DNA from 3 places in the Paenibacillus sp. EKM301P genome. Region 2 is predicted to be linked to each of the others. Evidence: predicted binding sites of a transcription regulator. Region 2 holds the regulator's gene; each other region holds the start of a gene.
The links. The regulator LexA, encoded in region 2, represses DNA repair genes until DNA is damaged. The targets are predictions, from matches to a motif close to CGAACATATGTTCG.
Positions count from the first base shown of each region.

Region 1 (6,689 bases), on a different contig from region 2:
ATAGCCCCTGTTTTATGATCAATCATGATTGCCGCAATCTGTTCTAGTCCCTTCTTCTTACTGTATGGAGAAAAATTTTGTGGATTAGCTGCAATCTGTCGCATATTGCTATAAATTTTTTTATTTATCGTTGTATAAATTCGATAGCCGGACCGTTGCAACTCTTCTCGCGTATTTTGAAGAAGTTCAGCATGCTCAGGCTTAGAAATCTCGGCTGCTGTGAGATTCGGATTTTGCTGGAGTGCTAACAGCTGTGCGGCCTCCCGCTCTGTTTCCAGCATCAAATAAGGGAATGTGTTATAGCTTTTTTCGCGATGGGGTGCAAGAGTCGCTCTCACATCAAATTGAAGCGCATCATTATATTCGGACAGTGTGAGCTTGCCTGTTTCCAGCATTCTTCCCAACACAACACGTTGGCGCTCCATCGCTTTGTTGAAACCTTCTTCATCAAAATTCCCTTTACCATCAAAAGCGGAATAAACAGATGGCAGCTGTGGAAGACCTGCCAAATAAGCCGCTTGAGCAATATGAAGCTTATGTAGATCACTTACATTAAAAATTCCTAACGAAGCAGACTTGATTCCATACAAATTGTAACCAGCGGAACCATTACCAAAAGGCATTTTATTTAAGTAAGCCGTTAATATTTTGTCTTTGCCCATAAAACGCTCCATACGTAGTGCCAGCAGCATTTCCTTCACCTTTCGGCTGTCCGTTTTATCCAGACTGAGGAAAACTCTTCGGGCTACCTGCTGCGTCAGTGTACTGCCGCCAGTTTGGCGGTTTTCATTCAAAAGTTTCTGTTTGACAGCACGAGCCGTCCCCTTTAAATCTACACCATGGTGCTCATAAAATTGGCTATCTTCTGTTGAAATGAGGGCATCCACAATGGACTGAGGGACATCCTTCAGGTCAACGAGCTGTCGGTCCTCTTCCATGCGCATTCTTCCAACCGGAGTTACCTGATCATTAAAAAATACAAAACTGGTCAGAGCATTCTCATTTACCTTTTCATATATCAATTGACGTGATCGTACAGGTTCATCATGAACCAGTGCCGCCACATAACCGGATATAAGACCTCCGGCAAACAGCACTCCAAGTACACCCGCAAGCGAGAACCACTTGATATTAATCAGCAAAACTCTGCCAAAAATGCGCCACCTACTGCGTTTTTGAGATGATGGTCGACGTTTTGGGTTCATAAAAATGGTTTTCTCCCCTCAATATTCATTCATTTCCACTTGTTTTTGTTCAAGATAATATGATACGCCATGCTAGGTTTCCCGTAAACTGTAATGTTCCAAAAAATACATTTGTATTAGGAACACTTGTTCTATATATAATACTACTATAAGGGTATATGTTCAAGAATATTCTGGAATATGATTAATCACATGCCAGGAGAGGAGGTCAACATTGTGAAGGAGCGTGGAAGTAGAACCATATTTCTAGCGGACTGCCAAAGCTTTTACACGAGCGTCGAAAAAGCGGATAATCCCGCATACCAACATAAGTCGCTCGTTGTGGCCGGTGACCCTGCACTTCGTTCAGGCATTATTTTAGCCACGTGTCCGCTGGCCAAAAAACATGGTATATCCACTGCAGTACGTCTGGGGGAAGCTGTAAAAAATGTCCTGACCTTATCATTGTACGCCTGCGCATGCAGCATTATATCGATGTCTCATTAAAAATAACAGAAATCTATAATGAGTATACGGATTTGGTTGAGGTTTTCAGCATTGATGAACAATTTCTGGATATGAGCGGAAGTCTCTCCCTGTTCGGAGATCCGTTGAGTATTGCAAGTGAAATTCAGCGGAAAGTGCTGGGACAAACAGGAGTATGGATTCGAACCGAAGGAAAAGTATAAAACACAGCTAAAATACCAAATAGCATTGTAGTATTAACAAAGTCCAGCAATAATTTTCTAGACTTTAATTCAAAGATTAACAGTTTTTTAGTTTTACCTGTTTCCCAAGAACTCTTCAGACCAATATGTAGTGGGATCTGACCTTGCTCTAGTAATTCTAAATTACATCAGTATATCCCTTCATTTATTTATAATGCCCCCCGATTTTTAGGGATCTCTCCAGTGCCTGACCAGCTTGGGTCAAAGAGGACGCTCTTACGATAGCTGCGCTACCATAGCGTTCTTTAATTTTATCTGTTGCTTCTTCCAAGGAGCGGATACGCTCATGATCCTCAAAGAAGGAAAGTTGATAAGTTTGGTCGTCAACCAACCCACTTAAAGTGACACCTAAGCGTCGTATCGGCATACCGTTCCAAAAATTATAAAATATTTTTTTTGCTGCGTTGTACACTTTATTCGTATTGTTAGTCGGATCTGTAAGCTTCATTTGCCTGGAAAATCCGGTGGGAGCCTCATATGGGCTACATATACAACTAACGGTCACGACAGAGCCCATGCACCCCTTACGACGACTGTCTCGACAAACTTCTTCCGAGAGTTCAAGCAGGATGGTCTCTACTTCATTTGGTTCCAGATAATCTTGGGGTAGGGTCATCATATGGCTTACCGACTTTTGTGGAGAACTGAAGGTATACGGAGCTACAGGACTCTCATCTAGACCATTGGCTGTTTTCCACATGACCTCCGCCTGTATATCCGACTGTTTTCCAAAACGAGCGCGAAATTTAGACTTAAGATCTGGTAGAGACGTTCTAGCGATATCTCCAATGGTTGTCATACCAAGCCGCTCAAAATGGGACGACATCCGCGAACCTACCCCAAACATTTTATTAACTGGCTGTGGCCAGAGCAGCTGCTCTAATTCTGTCTTGGGCAACGTGAATATACCGCTTTTAATTTTTTTAGCCCAAATATCGGTTGCGCTTTTGGCAAGAACCTTATTGGAACTGATTCCTATTCGTACCCAAACCCCGGTTTGTAAAAGAACCTTCTTTTGAATTTCTCTTGCAACGGTTAAAGAATCTCCAAAAATTTTAAAACTACCCGAAATGTCCAGAAACTGCTCATCGATACTAAACACCTCTACCAGGTCAGTGTATTCCTTGTATATATCCGTAATTGCTAAAGAGACATCGATATAGTGTTTCATACGGGGACGGACGATCACAAGCTCAGGACACTTCTTGAGGGCTTCACCGAGCCGTTCTGCTGTAGACACCCCGAAACTTTTGGCCATAGGACATGCTGCTAAAATAATTCCAGACCTGCGTGCAGGATCGCCTGCTACCGCAAGCGGTTTATTTTTATACTCTGGGTAGGAAGCTTTTTCTACACTCGCATAAAAAGACTGGCAATCCGCCAAAAGAATTGTCCGCTCAGTTGTTTTAGTCATGCTGCACCCTCCAAAAAAACGATCATATACGTACGAACATGTATTCTTATTTATTATAATGCCAAACATTAGTTCTGTATTCAGGTAATTTATAGGATTATGTAAATCAATCATCAAAATTGGGTATCTGGTACGAGCGTGGATCATCACATTATTTCTGTGATCATAAAGGCCAAGAAAGCTTAATGTGCTCGTGGGGGATGAGGATCGGAACGGAATTCTGGTTGGCTGGGCTTCATCTTTTAAATGTCAACAAAATAAAGAACCAATGTATAACATTTTATCTTGTCTTGAAAAAGCGGAAACTTGGTATACACATTTGAATTCAATTAAAAAAAGGCTTTCTTCAACGATGTCGTAGGTACATTTCCGCTGTATGGACTGAATTTCATGACATTTATAGTTCCCAATGTACTTTTAATTTCTTGAAAAGCTCTAGTAAGCTGTGCTTTGTTAGTAATATCCGCAGCAAAACCTTGAGCCTCAATTTAGTTAATTGCTCAGTATACTGGTCTAGTTTCTCTTATGTTCTTGAAATCATAGCGAAATCCGTGTTTACCAAACGTTTTAGCCAGTGAAAAGTCCAATCCGGGATCTGCACCAACTATGGCCAATGTTTTCAATGCAAATTCACTTCTTCTCTTTTTAAATTCTTATGAGTTAATTTACTAGCGTATTTATAAATTAGAAAAGCGGACGAGCAGCAATTCGTCCGCTCTATTGTAAGTCCTGTCTTTCAGATAAGTGCTTTTGATGATGTTTGGTCTATTGAGTTATCCTCGAAAATACGACTTAAAAGGTAGATGTATCAATAACAAATCGATATCGTACATCATTTCGGATAAGTCGCTCAAAAGCTTCGTTGATTTGATTGGTGTGAATTACCTCAATTTCAGGGACAATACCATGCTCTGCGGAGAAATCAAGCATTTCTTGGGTTTCAAGAAGATCGCCTCCAGGCGTTGCTGCAATTCTGCGACGACCCATAAGCAAACTGAGCGTATTAAATTGGTTCGGCTTACCGGAATCACCGATGATAACAAACGTACCATTTATATTAAGCATGGATACGTAAGCATCTAAATTAAGACTTGCAGAGGTCGTGTTGAAAATCACATCAAATTGACTAGCTAGCGTCGAGAATGTGTCAGGATCGTTCGTTGCATAGTAATGATCGGCGCCAAAACTTAGCGCATCGCTTTTCTTATCCATTGTCTGACTCAAGGCCGTAACTTCAGCTCCTAATGCATGGGCATATTTGATAGCTAGGTGGCCGATACCTCCAATACCGACGATAGCGACTTTTTTGCCTGGACCTACTCCCCAATGTTTCAAAGGATAGTAAGCCGTAGCTCCTGCACAGAGTAGTGGACTGGCAACATCTAAGCCCAAACTATCTGGGATCTGAAGTACGTAATTTTGCTTCACTACAATTTTTTGACTGTAACTACCGTAAGTAATATTTCCATCGTAGTCTACGGAATTATACATCATGACCATGCCCTTTTTACAGAACATATTCTCACCACGTAGGCAATTCTCGCACTCTCCACAAGAGTTCACGAGAGGCCCTACTCCAACCCGGTCACCCACTACAAACTTAGTTACTTCCGTTCCAACCGCTTCTACAATTCCTGTCATTTCATGACCGGGAACCATTGGGAATTGAGAGTAACCTCCATCATTATGGACCATATGAACATCGGTGTGGCATACACCACTATACTTAATATCGATTAGAACATCATCTGGGCGCAATACCCTCCGTTCAATCATCGTCCGTTCAAATGGCGCATTCGCACTGGGAACACTCAATGCATGAACTTTACACATACTTGTTATACCCCTTTCATTTTTCATATTATATATTTCAGATATTAGCTAAATTGTTGTATTTGAATTGTATTCGTATCCCTATCTCATCCCCCTTCATACACTATTTCCAGCCTACACTTAGGTACAGCGTGATAACGCATCTAAGGTTGTCTTAATGGATACTTATAGTTTAAAACTCCAGATCTGTGGTTAACATAGCCTGATTACAGACAAAGTTGTCCCTATTACTGATTATTAGGAAAGAAAATGAATACAAAAAGCCCCTCAACTTCAGGAAAGCAGAGGGGCCATCGTTAAACCTTATTATTGCTCCGTACTTATTTATTCATATAAGGGCTAATAACCTTTTGGCAATAATCCCAAACTTTTATTTCGTTTTCTACAGAATAATATCGATCCCTTGGTTTTTCCTCCTTCATGTTACCAAAGAATTTCCCATTAACCTTTTCTACTTCTTGTGATGTGGCCAAATATACGGTTGTAGCAGCTCCTTTTTCTGGCGTATTCATGAATGGAAGTGCCAACTTAAACACTATATTATTAATAAAACCTTTATCGTTGTCTTGTCCAAATCTAGTCGCAACAGCACCAGGATGTAACACGTTCGCAGTTATATTTTTCAGTCCCCTTCTCATTAGTTCAGCTGACCAGTGTCTTGTGATCCAAATCGTATACAATTTGGAGGATGCATACGCACCGGACGAGGTGTAGTCCTTTTCCAACTGTAAATCGCTGAAATCTGGTTTTTTGGCAATCCTATGTGTTGCGGAAGAGGTATTAATGATCCTTGCTGAGGGGCTTTTTGAAAGAACATCTAATAATAACTCTGTTAAGAGCAATGGTGAAAATACATTAAGGGTCATTGTCTTTTCAAGTCCCTCCTTGGTTAGCTCCCTATCTTTACTGAATATAGCACCAGCATTGTTAATCAGGACATCCAACCGATCGTATTTCTGTTTAAAAGCTGCAGCCATGCGTTTGACCTCAGCAAGAGAAAACAAATCACCTGTTATAATGTCCACCTTATTGTTGCCTGTTTTAGCAATTATCTCTTCACATACTTTCTGTGCTTTGTTTTGATTCCGTCCATGAATGATCACAGTGTGTCCCTGCTTTGCCATGGTTTTCGCCGCAACTTTTCCGATTCCATCAGTAGCTCCAGTAATAAGGATGATTTTTGTAATCATCGTAATTCTCCTTTTCATTTAAGTAATATATTTATACTGCAACCCATTCGATTAGGTACATATCCAGGTTACTGATGATATTGTCCAGATTACTGATAAATAGTTCTGTAATTCAAACAAGTTTATCGTGGATTAGACTATGTCTTACTTGAAATTCAAAGGATATGATAAGAAGAGCTTTCTATTTGCGAGGAATTGTTTTGTTCATAAGGAGGGCAAATCATGTTAACGGTTGAATCAATATCTGACTTACATGAATTACTCGGATACAATAAACCTAAACATCCATTAATTACTGCGATGAATTTTGAAAATGCTAATCCATCGGAAACCATGTTTA
Region 1 covers NZ_JAALFM010000001.1:366,093-372,781, forward strand. Annotated here, with positions in the region: gene HFD99_RS01885 (transglycosylase domain-containing protein) at 1-1,205, opposite strand, end outside; partial or broken gene HFD99_RS01890 (Y-family DNA polymerase) at 1,398-1,855, shown strand; gene HFD99_RS01895 (DNA polymerase IV) at 2,058-3,326, opposite strand; gene HFD99_RS01900 (NAD(P)-dependent alcohol dehydrogenase) at 4,119-5,159, opposite strand; gene HFD99_RS01905 (SDR family NAD(P)-dependent oxidoreductase) at 5,480-6,349, opposite strand; gene HFD99_RS01910 (helix-turn-helix domain-containing protein) at 6,572-6,689, shown strand, end outside.
Region 1: a site for LexA is predicted at 3,389-3,402, ahead of HFD99_RS01895 (DNA polymerase IV). Genes of this name have one in related genera too.

Region 2 (6,689 bases):
TCTGCTGGCCAAGTTCGAGCAAATTCACACCCATACCGAGGATGAAATCCGCGCCATTGTTGCTGGTAAAGGGATTTTTATCATTAAAGGCTCTGAAGAGATCGGCTATTTTAATGTAGAGCTTTCACCAGGCGACGTTATTTCTGTTCCTGAAAATACACCGCACTTCTTCACTTTAATGGAAAATCAAAAGATCGTCGCAGTCCGCTTGTTCATTGAAGAAAATGGATGGATTGCTGAACCGTTCGAAGATCCAACATTCACTACAGCATAATTACGATGTATTGTGTCAATAAGAAAACTCCCTCTGCTCTGTAGCATATCGAGCGAAGGGAGTTTTCTTTATACTTGTTTAGAAGACTGTAGATTATTTACTTTAAAGATTGAATAATTCCATGCAACTCAGACAAATGCTTGATTTGGAACTTCGGCTTGATCTCTGTAGTATTGGTTTTATCGTTCCGATTCAACCACACCGAATGTACACCAGCTGACAAAGCCCCTTGAATATCAGTCGTCAGCTTATCTCCTACCATTAAAGCTTGTCCAGGTTCAATTCCTAGAAGTCCCAAAGCATGCTGGAATATAGAAGGATCAGGCTTGCCCCGACCAAAAGAACCTGAAATGACAACATGATCAAAAAAAGGAGCCAATTCAGGAACTCCATCCAGCTTCTCCTGTTGTAGATCAGGGGAACCATTTGTCAGCAATAGCAGCTTGTATTGTCCCTTCAATTGATCCAGAATTTCAAACGTTTCTTCATATACATGTGGACGTGCACGTCTTTCTGAAGCAAATTGGGCAGCTAACTTTTCCGCCAACTCCTCATTATCTATCCCCAGTTGCTGAAGCCCTCTGCGCCATGATTCCTTACGATAAACAGGAGCCAACTGTTCCAATTGACGGAATTCAGGTTGCTCACCTGCTGTAAAATTCGCCCACAGTCCTTCAAACGGATTAATGCCAATCATTTGAGTAAAACTAAAGGTTTCATAGGATTCATACAAAGCGCGCGCTTCCTTGCGTACGGCTTCTTCCAGCGTTTTCGGATCAGCGCCTGTTTCTCGGGAGCCTGTTTGACATGCTGCATCAAATGCCTCTTCTACACTACGTTCATCCCACAGAAGGGTATCATCAAGATCAAACATTATCGCCTGAATCGTCATACGAATTATCCACTCTCTTTCCACTGTATATGTAAGCTTGTCTGTTTGGTCACGAATCAGATCATTATGTGTGCCCATATTAAGCAAGTGGCCGCACCATGTTATATGAAAAATAACATCATACGGCCTTACTTACAGAGCTACAGGCTAAATCGGTTATTTCTTATCTACCTGTATCTGATTGGATAGTGCAAATTTTTCAAGGCGCTCTGCGATGGCATCTGTATCATAGCGTCCCAGTGATTTTGTGAAAATAAAATTACCGCCCTTCCCTTTTCTTTCAACGGTAACGTAACCCTTTTCAATTTTGATGGCTTTCATGTCCCCTGCCGTCATCGGCCGTTCTCTGCCACCTTTTAACATATAAAGGGTATCTTTTCCCACTTTTAAATAAGGACGGCGAATGAAGAAGATAACAGCCAGCATCAAGTACAAGCCAAATACCAGCCAATCCATTCCCCGCATGCCGGTCTTAGTCAAAAAGTAACTCATAAGCATGTACAATACAGCAAGACCAGCCAGCATGATTGGCACAGTAATATTACGGCCACGGAAAATGTCCATTGCTGAACCTGCGCCGTTAATGGTTTGAATGCCTTGTTTCTTGCGCGTTTTATTTAAATGCGCTGTGTTTTTACGTACTTTTCTTTCAAATGATCGGGCCATCTCTCAATTCCCTTCCCAATAAATATTACATTAAAACAATTGCCTTAAAGCTGATCTATATAGATACCAAGAAAGATACCTAATAACAAAAGGCAAATGATGCAGGCTTTAGCAACATTAATGCTTCAGCCCGCCATTTCCCTTCGACGTATCATCGTCCACAAATTCAATGGTTTCAAGTTGCTGCCGAAAATTACGGCGAATGTTGCCTAAATAAATTTCCCGAAGGTTGGCGCGCTCCGTGGTTTCCTCTTCCGTCAATCCTTCGGCTTTTGCTTTGCGCGCTAATTCATTAATGCGCTGTACCAAACTGTCTATATCCAAATTGTGTCCCCTCCATAAAAGCAAAGATATAATACACTTTGACATGTAGAAAAGAGCTTGTCAAGGCTCCCTCATTGCGCTCCTTGACAAGCTCTTTAGTCTTATAGATCAGAAGGGTGGGAGCTTAAGTACCTGACCTGCCTGAACTCCCCGATCCTCCAAACCATTAATACGTACAATTCCTTCAATATATACCCGTGTATCCATTCGTTCCGGTTTATGATTCACGGCAATCTTCCATAACGTATCTCCAGGTTGTACAGTCAGCTTAATCACTTCTTCATTGGAAACTGGAGGTGCTGCGAAAACCGTAAGTACACCTGCCCCTGCAACCCAAACGATAATTACTAGAATAAGAAGCTTAAGTAAAAGAGTATTGGTAAGAGCCTGTAACAAACGTACCTTACCCTCTTTTCGGGTCTCCTGTAAATTCTCTAAATTCATCGGAAAAATACTTTGATAAGTGCTATATTTCATAATTGGCCGCGTCCTCCAAACGTTTGTTCTTATGTTTTTCACAATATAACACGAACGTTTGTTTTGTTCAATAGAAAAGAGAACAAAAGTTCGTGAATATTTTTAGGGATTATTTAGAACTTATGTTTGTACGAACGGAGGTTCTATGCTATAATTTTCCCAAACGTTACTAAATGGGGTTGATACGGTATGTCTAAGATTTCGAGCCGCCAGCAGGCCATTCTTGAATTTATCCGCAATGAAGTGCGTCTAAAGGGATACCCCCCTTCTGTGCGCGAAATAGGCGAGGCAGTCGGATTGGCCTCCAGTTCTACGGTTCATGGTCATTTGGATCGTTTGGAGAAAAAAGGACTCATTCGCCGCGATCCTACGAAACCACGGGCTATTGAATTACTCGGTCAAGACGAATCGGATAACAGCAACTTGATTAATTACTCCATTAGTCGTGTTCCCGTCGTCGGCAAAGTAACCGCTGGTCTTCCTATTACGGCGACAGAAAATATTGAAGATTACTTTCCTCTTCCCCAACACTTTGTTGGTGAGGATAAAATATTCATGTTATCTGTTGTAGGCGAAAGCATGATTGAAGCTGGTATTGCTAACGGAGACTATGTAATCGTGCGTCAGCAGCAGACCGCTGATAACGGAGACATTGTAGTAGCTATGACAGATGAAGACGAGGCTACAGTTAAAACCTTTTACAAAGAAAAAGATCATATCCGGCTTCAACCTGAAAATCCAGCCTTTGAGCCACTTCGACTGACACACGTCAGCATATTGGGCAAGGTTGTTGGACTCTTCCGGGACTTCCACTGATTTATCGTGCTTTCTTCCCCGTTATACTACCACGAATATAAAACCGGCCGCCTAGGCGAGCCGGTTTTATATTTTTGTTATATTTACTATGTATGTGTCTCCAACTATTCTTTCCTTTTCAGCAACCTATATTGTCTCTACTATTATATCCGCCCCATATCCGAGATAGTTCCACTCTGATCTTAAACTGTTTACTTTTATTAGCTAAACAAATGGAAATTTGACACATATGAACCTACGGTGGCCTTCCTCTATAACGTAAAGTTGGGAAGGCGAACGCAGGCTAGCATGAGCTTTTTTTGTTAAACATTTAGGAACATAGGTACTAGCTTCTTTTTGTCTTTAGTAGATTTATGCTGATACATTACTAGCACAATTGACATATGTATATAGCAGACCTAAAGCAAAGGAGTTATGCAGATGATCAGAAATAGAGTTAAAACGTATAAGCATCGCATCGGGAAAAACAGATATCTGGTCGTTAAAGTCTTTCAAGCCGCAGCTGCTAAAACAGGAAGCGGAAATGCACTCGCAACTAACGCATTAAATATCAAAATTTCCAAGCGTAAGCATAAACATCATTAAGATTTAACCGTACCTTCATTTCTTTGAAGGGAGGTGATATTATGAGCAGAAGACACAGCAACCGTGAATTGAGAAGAAGAAGATTAAACATCCGTTCCAACCAAAGAGCCAATGCGCGTGCAAGAGGTAACGCACTGGCTGTTAATCTGTTTAGCGTGAATGATGGACAACGCAGACGTTAATAATTATTTTCAAGCAAAAAGCAGGAAGAATTCTTCCTGCTTTTTTTGTGTTAAATAATACACCAAACTACCAATCCCGCCAGTTATAGCTTCCTCAAACTTGTATCCGATTTTCATAACTTAAGCATTTCTAGCTGTAAAACCATTCATTAGCTTAACATTGCTGCAATGGATTTGCTCTATTATTTAATTTAATACTTTTTTATAAGGTCCCACTTGCCCGCTTTTCTTTATAAATTTTATAAACAAGGCTCGAACAACAGGACCCATAACCAATAATTGTAATGGATAGGCCACAACAAAGTTCTTTATAAAAATTTCTAAATAGGCTTCAAATAATGAATGATCGCCAATACCCTGACTTAGAATTGAAGTTAATAAACCGTAGAAAGACATAGAACAGGCCATTCCGAACACCATACATGTTGAAATCGTGATAATTAAAAATATTTTTTTGGATTTATCAAAAGGTAGACTTAAAGCAACTTTTTTTGCTACAGGACCCACGATATATAAATCTAAAATGAGCGCTATAATAAATCCAATTAGAAATTCAACAGCAATGGTAATCAAGCTAATTTTTCCAATCAATCCGTTAATCAAAAGATTATAGAAGGTCATAATAACGACCATTCCAAAACACATAATAACCCCAAAGTAAAAGCTTTCCTTTTTAGTTGTTGGCATTTAATTCAACCTTTCATTTTTGGATGTGATTATTTTAGCTGCAACCAAATTTTCATGTAAGTGAACTTTTTATGAACATATCGTAACAAACAAAGACAAGTAAGGAATATTCTTCACAACTAATGAACTATGTACAAAATCATTACACATTTATAACATTAAATACAAATAATAAAAAATATCTCTATTACTTTGTATGGCTCCAATGGAGATTATGCTACCGCTACACTCGATGGAAGTTTTGAAGGCCCTACCCGTTGGCTTAGTGATGGCGTTTTTCCAGATTTCGAAACACTTTTCCCTTCTTAAGAACACTACTTTCAACAATTTTCTAAAAAACTCTGTCAATAGTTGATGAAGTCTTATTTTATATTGAAAAATCCCCACTACCTTAGCTGGTTGGCGGGGATTTCGCTTATTTATAGTATTTACTTATACTACACATTAGGAATTTTCTAATATTTGATTATAGCTGATCCTGCTTTAACCCACTCTTTGGATTCTAGTTGAATCCATCCATATACAGGTGAGTCAGAGTTGACTTTTTGTTTTATCAGTGAAAGGTTTTCATAGTTGCTGGAACTGTAAAGCGACCCTGTCTTTGGCGCAACTTTTACTGTCAGAATATTTTTTATATTGGGTTCTTCATCAGTACTAGTCCAGACTAATCGATTGTAATAATTAGTGTTAAACGGGTTTTCTAAACCACTTATCGAAAATTTCACTCTCTTCCCGACAATAGATACATCTGTATATGCTGTGTCATCTTTAAAAATTACTAATTGAGATGAAACTAATTCCTGATTTAAAGAGTTTGTATAGGTGTCATGGGTGACGCTTGCTACATCTGCCGAGGCTGATAGCGGGGACAAAACTGAAAATAAGAGAGCAATTGTGGAGAAACATAAAGTAGTTTTCCTTCCTAATTTCATACTCATTATTTTCATCCTTTCCTTCCTATTTATCATCATCCATAAACATACTGCTTATTGATTGTCAAAGTAAGGGGAGCTTTGTCTGACATAAAAAATACACATTCGGGTAGATTTCATTATCCACTTCTACTCTATATCCAAGCTGCTTATGAAAAAATAAAAGCCGATATCTTAAAGTGACGATATTGTTTGCAAGTGTTTACATGCGGGTCACTTCTTAAGGTTGTGTTCCGTGGCGATGGAGTCCATTAAATTGCCTAAGCATTTGGTTAAAATTATGAAGCTCAGCATCTTCCCAGTCCGAAATTCGTTCATAGAAAACGGACTCTTTCTCCTTAAGCGCATCAATTAATTTTTGCTGTCCATGCTCAGTAAGAGATAATACAATTCCTCGTCCATCACTTCGGGAGGCCTCTCTGTTCAAATACCCCAAAGACTCAAGCTGTTTGACAAGACGACTCACTGAACTTCGATCCATCGCAGTTGATTCCGCTAAAGTGGCGGCATTTGTTGGGCCATAAGAATACAGCCAACGAACAATATGGAAGGCGGCAGGTTGTAAGGAGGAGTCAAATTTCGCAGCAGCTCTGACATTCAGGGCGTGTGAAGCGCTGATAAGTGCGTTAAGCTGCTCGCCCAACTCAATCTCCAATTTCTCCCTTGGTTCATTTTTAACTTCATTATATTTCATCTTCAATCACCTTTCTCTCGTTAAAAAAACCACAAGTCGAATTTGATTGACATATATCAACCAAATTATTATAGTGGACATATGTCAACCAAATGTACTAACTCACCGAATTGGCTACTCCAATAAAATTGTAACACATGAAGGAGAAATGACGAATGTC
Region 2 covers NZ_JAALFM010000006.1:324,311-330,999, forward strand. Annotated here, with positions in the region: gene HFD99_RS17065 (1,2-dihydroxy-3-keto-5-methylthiopentene dioxygenase) at 1-274, shown strand, start outside; gene HFD99_RS17070 (HAD family hydrolase) at 372-1,166, opposite strand; gene HFD99_RS17075 (hypothetical protein) at 1,323-1,832, opposite strand; gene HFD99_RS17080 (DUF896 domain-containing protein) at 1,950-2,156, opposite strand; gene HFD99_RS17085 (LysM peptidoglycan-binding domain-containing protein) at 2,265-2,633, opposite strand; gene lexA (transcriptional repressor LexA) at 2,823-3,449, shown strand; gene HFD99_RS17095 (hypothetical protein) at 3,870-4,034, shown strand; gene HFD99_RS17100 (hypothetical protein) at 4,076-4,216, shown strand; gene HFD99_RS17105 (DUF2798 domain-containing protein) at 4,403-4,903, opposite strand; gene HFD99_RS17110 (hypothetical protein) at 5,359-5,841, opposite strand; gene HFD99_RS17115 (MarR family winged helix-turn-helix transcriptional regulator) at 6,056-6,529, opposite strand; gene HFD99_RS17120 (SDR family NAD(P)-dependent oxidoreductase) at 6,685-6,689, shown strand, end outside.

Region 3 (6,689 bases), on a different contig from region 2:
CGCGGAATGCCGCGTGTTGGTAAAACGGAATCCATTATTGCCAGTAGTGTATGTGCAATGAAGCGTTGGACTTTTGTGTCGTCGACGTTATTACGACAGACGGTACGCAGTCAGCTTTCTGAGGAAGAAATGAATCCCAACAATGTGTTTATTATTGACGGCATTGTGAGTACCATTCGATCCAATGAAAGACATTATCACCTGCTTCAGGAAATTATGAGCATGCCAAGTACCAAAGTGATTGAGCATCCTGATGTATTTGTGCGTGAATCGGGATACAGCTTTGACGATTTCAATATCATTATTGAACTTCGCAATAATCCGGCTGAGGAAATTATTTATGATACCTTTACAGCCAGTTATACAGAAGATCTTTAAATAAGTGTAATTACACAAGGAGATGATGACATGTCAGAACTGGGTCAGCAATTAAAGGAGGCCCGGCTGCAAAAAGGATTGAGCCTTGACGATGTTCAGGAAATGACGAAGATACGCAAACGTTATCTGGAAGCCATTGAGACGGGCGATTACAAAGTGCTGCCGGGAAGCTTTTATGTCAGAGCTTTTATTAAAACATACGCCGAAACGGTTGGGTTGAATCCCGATGAGCTTCTGGAAGGGCACCAAAGCAATGTGCCTGAACCTGAACCGGAAGCAGTCATGGAGCCTGTTACACAAAAACGCTCCAGCCGTCCCGCGACGATTGGCAATCTTAAATGGTTGCCTACAGCGTTAATGTGGCTTTTTCTAGTTCTCATTGTTGGGGTTATTTATGCTTATTGGGTGAGTAACAACCATTCCACTCCAAAAACAGCAGAAAATACAACGCCGATTACAACACCAAGTACACCAAGTACAACACCTAACACAACGCCAAGTACGACACCAAACACGTCTACTCCAAATACAACTACGACACCGAATAATGGTCAGACAACGGCACCAAATGGTGCTGGCGGGCAGACCCCTGATACGGGAAAAACCGGGGAAACCCAGCCAGGTGGTACGGGAACTACAGATGCGACTACTCCAAATCCTGGTCAGCAGCCGGATACGACTACGCCAGCGCAGGGAGTAACTGTGGCTCAGGATGGTAAGCAAGGCAAGACGACGATCTTCAAAGTCTCCAGTGCAACGGGGGCCACGGTCAAGGTTGATATTAAAGCAACGGGCGAAAGCTGGCTTGAGGTGTACAAGGGACAAAATTCCCGTGGAGAAAAGCTGAGCTATGGTATGACTAAAAGTGGAGATGCCATGTCTTTCGATATCGGTCCTGAAGGCTTATATATCAAATCAGGACGGTCTTCTGCCACGGATATTTCCGTCGCCGGCCAACCGATAACCGATAATAAATCGACGACCCGGGTGTTGATACAGCAAGGGGAAGCTTCTTCCACTGGAGCGAGTACTGGGGTGACGGGTTCAACGGATACGACGACAAATGGTAGTACGGATACTACACAAAGTGGGACAGATTCTAGTACAACTACTGATGGTGAATAAACGCCTTGTTGCGGGGAAATACTAATGACTGTAATTCTTGGAAAGTCAGTCATTTCATTTTCCGCAAAGTGAGGTGTATACGTTATGACCGTCAGCTGGATTGTGACTGGGCTCGGGATTATTGTCAGTTTACTGGGCTATTATCTAACACCGAATGCATGGGGCTATGGCATATTAGGCTTTGGTCTTGCTCACATTGTGCTTGGAATTTTGGATATGTTTAGAAATCCAACACGAAGTCACTATTAGAAATGTTAAACTGTAATTGTAAATAAAGGCGTTTTTGTCGGGGAACTGGCAAGAACGCCTTTTTAGTGAACGGATTATTGGATTTTTGTAAATGACTAGCCTATAATTAGATATTGAACTTTGTTGTGGAAAGGAAAGTGAAACGATGGCTTCAGAAAATTCATTTGATATCGTCTCCAAAATGGATATGCAGGAGTTAACAAATGCGGTTCATCAGACGGAGCGTGAAATTGAAACAAGATTTGATTTCAAGGGGAGCAAAAGTAGCCTCAAGCTTGAGAAAGATGCTCTTACGATTGCATCGGAAGATGAATACAAGCTGAATGCGGTGATTGATATTTTGCAATCTAAAATGGTCAAACGAGGTTTATCCCTTAAAAATGTGGAATTTGGAAAATTGGAACCAGCCTCTTTAGGTTCAGTGCGTCAGCGTCTTTCTCTTAAGCAGGGAATTGATCAGGATAACGCCAAAAAAATTAATATCCTTATTCGGGATTCCAAGCTAAAAGTGAAAAGTCAGATTCAAGGTGATCAAATTCGAGTGACTGGAAAAAATAGGGATGACCTACAGGCCATTATTCAATTGCTGCGGAAAGCTGATCTGCCGTTGGAGCTTCAATTTACAAACATGAAATAAGCCGTTTTCTCTCATAGATTTTGTAGGACTAAACGTTGCTTGATGTGCAGCAGGTTATTTTGACATGCGTTTTGCGCCATATTATACTTGTAACGAAAATGCAGACATTAAGGTGTATAACGCTCGTCGAAAGCGATTTTACATAGGATTGATTTCAATCCGAAAGCTGCCATTTGTAATCAAGTACGATAATCAGGGGAGAGTGTGTTGTGAATTTACCCAACAGAATTACAATAACGCGGATTTGCCTTATCCCGGTGATGATGCTGGCTTTGCTGGTGGATTTTGATTTTTATCCGCCACCGATTGAGATCGGTGCTTTCAAGCTGCCGTATAATCAGCTGATTGCGGCTATTATTTTTCTTGTAGCAGCCAGCACAGACGGCCTTGACGGATATTTGGCTCGTAAAAATAATATGGTCACCAATTTGGGCAAGCTGTTGGACCCCCTTGCTGATAAGCTGTTGGTAACTGCTATTTTGGTTTCTTTGGTAGAAATGGGAAAAATTGATTCATGGGTTGTCGTTGTGATTGTCAGTCGTGAGTTTGCGGTTACGGGTCTAAGACAGATCGCTTTATTGGATGGCTCTGTGGTTGCTGCAAGCAATTGGGGGAAATTAAAGACGATCATCCAGATCGTTGCTATTGTAGCACTGCTCATTAATAATTTCCCGTTTGTTTTTCTGGGTATTCCGTTTGATTTAATAGCGATATGGGCAGCTGTGTTAATCACCATTTATTCGGGTATTGATTACTTTGTAAAGAATATCCATTTGCTGAGCTCCTCTAAAGTGTAACAGGATAAATCTTATGGAAACAGCAATAGGGACTTAACTTATTGCTGTTTCTTTACATAATTCCCACAATATATGCATCATAGGAGGACGAATTGATGAAAGCTGAAATCATTGCAGTAGGAACAGAGTTATTACTTGGACAAATAGTAAATACAAATGCCCAATATTTATCACAAGAGCTAGCTACAATCGGAATTGATGTATATTTTCAGACTGTAGTTGGCGATAACATGGATCGACTTCAGGAAGCGGTACGACTTGCTCAGAAGCGTGCGGATATTATTTTGTTTTCTGGTGGGCTGGGACCAACTCAGGACGATTTGACAAAAGATGCGATAGCGGCTGTATTGGGGCGGAAATTGCAGATAGATCGTCTTGCCATGGACAAGCTAGATCAGTTTTTCCGGAACCGCGGGGTAGAAATGACCGAGAATAACCGCCGGCAGGCGCTTTCTATTGAAGGAGCCACTCCGCTTGAAAATGAGACAGGTTTAGCTATAGGGGATGCAATTGCACAGGACGGTAAATTTTATGTGGTTTTGCCCGGACCGCCTAAGGAGCTTAAACCTATGTTTGCAAATCATGCCAAACCATGGTTGCTTCAGCAGGCATTGAGCGGTGAGGAGATGCCGATTTATTCGAAAATGCTAAAATTTGCAGGGATCGGTGAGTCAGCTCTTGAAACTCGCTTGCTAGATCTGATCCAATCCCAGACGGACCCCACGATTGCTCCTTATGCCAAGGAAGGGGAAGTTACGATCCGTATATCCACCAAGGCGGCCAGTGAGAGTGAAGCTTTAATTAAGCTGACTGCCACGGAAGTACAAATTCAACAACGTCTTTCCGAATATATGTATGCAAGTGAAGATGTTACGCTGGAGAAGGTGATTGTAGATTTAATGGCCAAACGCGGACTCACTGTGAGTGCGGCGGAAAGCTGTACAGGCGGTATGCTGATGGAACACATCACTTCTATACCTGGCAGTGCTGTTATGTTTCAAGGTGGAATCGTGTGTTATTCCAATGAAATGAAGATGAAATTGCTCAATGTGCCCTATGATTATTTGGAAGGCGACCATGCGCCAGGCGCAGTGAGTAAGGAAGTAGCCCTTGTGCTTGCAGAGCAGGCAAGAATGATTATGGACAGTGATTTCGGACTTTCCGTTACTGGTGTAGCTGGGCCAGGATATTCCGAGCGAAAGCCAGTCGGTCTGGTGTATATTGGTATTGCTCAGCGTGACAAGGAAACGGAGGTATATGAGCTAAATTTAAGCGGTAACCGTGAGACCATCCGTTTGCGATCCGTCAAAGCTATCTTGTACAGATTGTGGCGTCGATTGGTAGAGAACGAGAAACTCTCTTAATTATCGATGAGTTGTTTTAGATAGATATTCATGATATAATCTTCTTATCGGAAGAACCGTTGCAAAGCTTTTTGCCAGCGGTTCTTTTTTCGTTTTATGAGAAAGGTTTAATTATAGAAGAGAGCTGCGGGAAATAAAAAAACGAATGTATGTTCGAAAAAATGCTTGGCAAGCGTGTCAAAACAAGGTATTATTAAAGTACAAACAATGAAGGATGTGAGTTTATTGTCAGATCGTCGTGCTGCGCTGGATATGGCGCTCCGTCAAATAGAAAAGCAATTTGGTAAAGGTTCCATTATGAAGTTGGGTGAGTCTACTCACATGCAAGTGGAAACAATCCCCAGTGGTTCGATTGCTTTGGATATTGCGTTAGGAACGGGCGGCTTTCCAAGAGGCCGGATTATTGAAGTATATGGACCGGAATCATCCGGTAAAACGACAGTAGCTCTTCATGCTATCGCAGAGGTGCAAAAAACAGGCGGACAAGCCGCCTTTATCGATGCCGAGCATGCGCTTGATCCGTCGTATGCGAGCAAGCTGGGTGTCAATATTGATGAGTTGTTACTATCGCAACCAGATACAGGTGAGCAGGCATTGGAGATTGCCGAAGCTCTTGTGCGTAGTGGGGCAGTGGATATTATCGTCATAGACTCTGTAGCGGCACTTGTACCGAAGGCAGAGATTGAAGGCGAAATGGGAGATTCCCATGTCGGTCTTCAAGCGCGTTTGATGTCACAGGCATTACGTAAGCTGTCTGGAGCCATTAATAAATCGAAAACCATTGCTATCTTTATCAACCAGCTCCGTGAAAAAGTAGGTGTTATGTTCGGTAACCCTGAAACTACACCAGGTGGACGTGCTTTGAAGTTTTACTCTACGGTACGTTTGGATGTTCGTCGTATCGAAAGCTTGAAAATGGGTAACGACATCGTGGGTAACCGCACACGTATTAAAGTCGTGAAGAACAAAGTTGCGCCTCCTTTCCGTCAGGCCGAAGTGGATATTATGTACGGTGAGGGTATTTCCAAAGAAGGAAGCTTGATTGACATCGGTACGGAGCATGACATTGTCGACAAGAGCGGAGCTTGGTATTCCTACGAAGGCGAGCGCCTTGGTCAGGGACGTGAGAATGCAAAGCAATTTTTGAAGGAAAATCCGAACATTGCTAGTACGATCGAGCAAAAAATCCGGGTGGCCAGTAATTTGATTACAACAATTGCTCCACCGACAGAAGAAGAGTTGGCGCAGGAGGCCAAGGAAGAACAGGAATTGCTGGAGCTTGAATAAGCTTGCCTGAGACTTCGCTTTTGATCTGTCATGTGAACTGTAGCCGGGGATTATGGTACAGTCTGTTTGAATAGCATAATTCTGATGCCCTGCACAGTTGTGCAGGGTATTTTTGCATCAAATAAAGTCTGCTTTGTCAGCAGAATCTAACTTTTGCGTAGCAGGTGATCGTAGGCTGCTTTCGTGAATTTCAAAGTGAGGGAAACATAGTGCAGTTGGACGATAAAGATGAATACACTTCGGAAGAAGATAAACAGCAAGGGATTTCTCTTTTTCCAGATCATGAGGAATTGATGATTACTAGAGTGGAGCAGGGGCAGAGACGCAACCGTGGAAGATACATCATTCATTTTGGTCCATATTCACTGTCTGTATTGGAAGATGTAATGATCAAGTACAACATGTTCAAAGGAACGTCATTCGTCAAAAAAGAACTAGAAGATATCGTTCTGGCAGATGAAAAACAACAGGCTTATGTACATGCGCTGCGCTATTTGGGGCAAAAGCCTCGTACACGTCAGGAAATTGCCCAGCGTTTAGCGCAAAAGGAAGTGGATCAGACTGTTATTGATGAGATATTGGTGCGATTGCAACGGGAGAAGCTTGTAGATGATGATTTATACGCCCGTCAGTGGGCAAGACAGCGTATAACAAGCCAACGTAAGGGTAAGATGTGGATCAGACAAGAACTTCGTCAGAAGGGCATCTCTAAAGCCTCTATCGGGGAAGCATTAGGTGAGATCACTGACAATGAGGAGTGGGAGAGTGCATTGTCGATTGGACGTAAGAAATGGAATCAGGTACGTGGTGATATAATGGATAAAAAAAGGAAAACATTTCCGTTTCTTATGA
Region 3 covers NZ_JAALFM010000004.1:419,026-425,714, forward strand. Annotated here, with positions in the region: gene HFD99_RS13395 (DUF3388 domain-containing protein) at 1-378, shown strand, start outside; gene HFD99_RS13400 (helix-turn-helix domain-containing protein) at 409-1,503, shown strand; gene HFD99_RS13405 (hypothetical protein) at 1,588-1,752, shown strand; gene HFD99_RS13410 (YajQ family cyclic di-GMP-binding protein) at 1,898-2,389, shown strand; gene pgsA (CDP-diacylglycerol--glycerol-3-phosphate 3-phosphatidyltransferase) at 2,599-3,186, shown strand; gene HFD99_RS13420 (competence/damage-inducible protein A) at 3,282-4,550, shown strand; gene recA (recombinase RecA) at 4,776-5,837, shown strand; gene HFD99_RS13430 (regulatory protein RecX) at 6,047-6,689, shown strand, end outside.
Region 3: a site for LexA is predicted at 4,693-4,706, ahead of recA (recombinase RecA). Genes of this name have one in related genera too.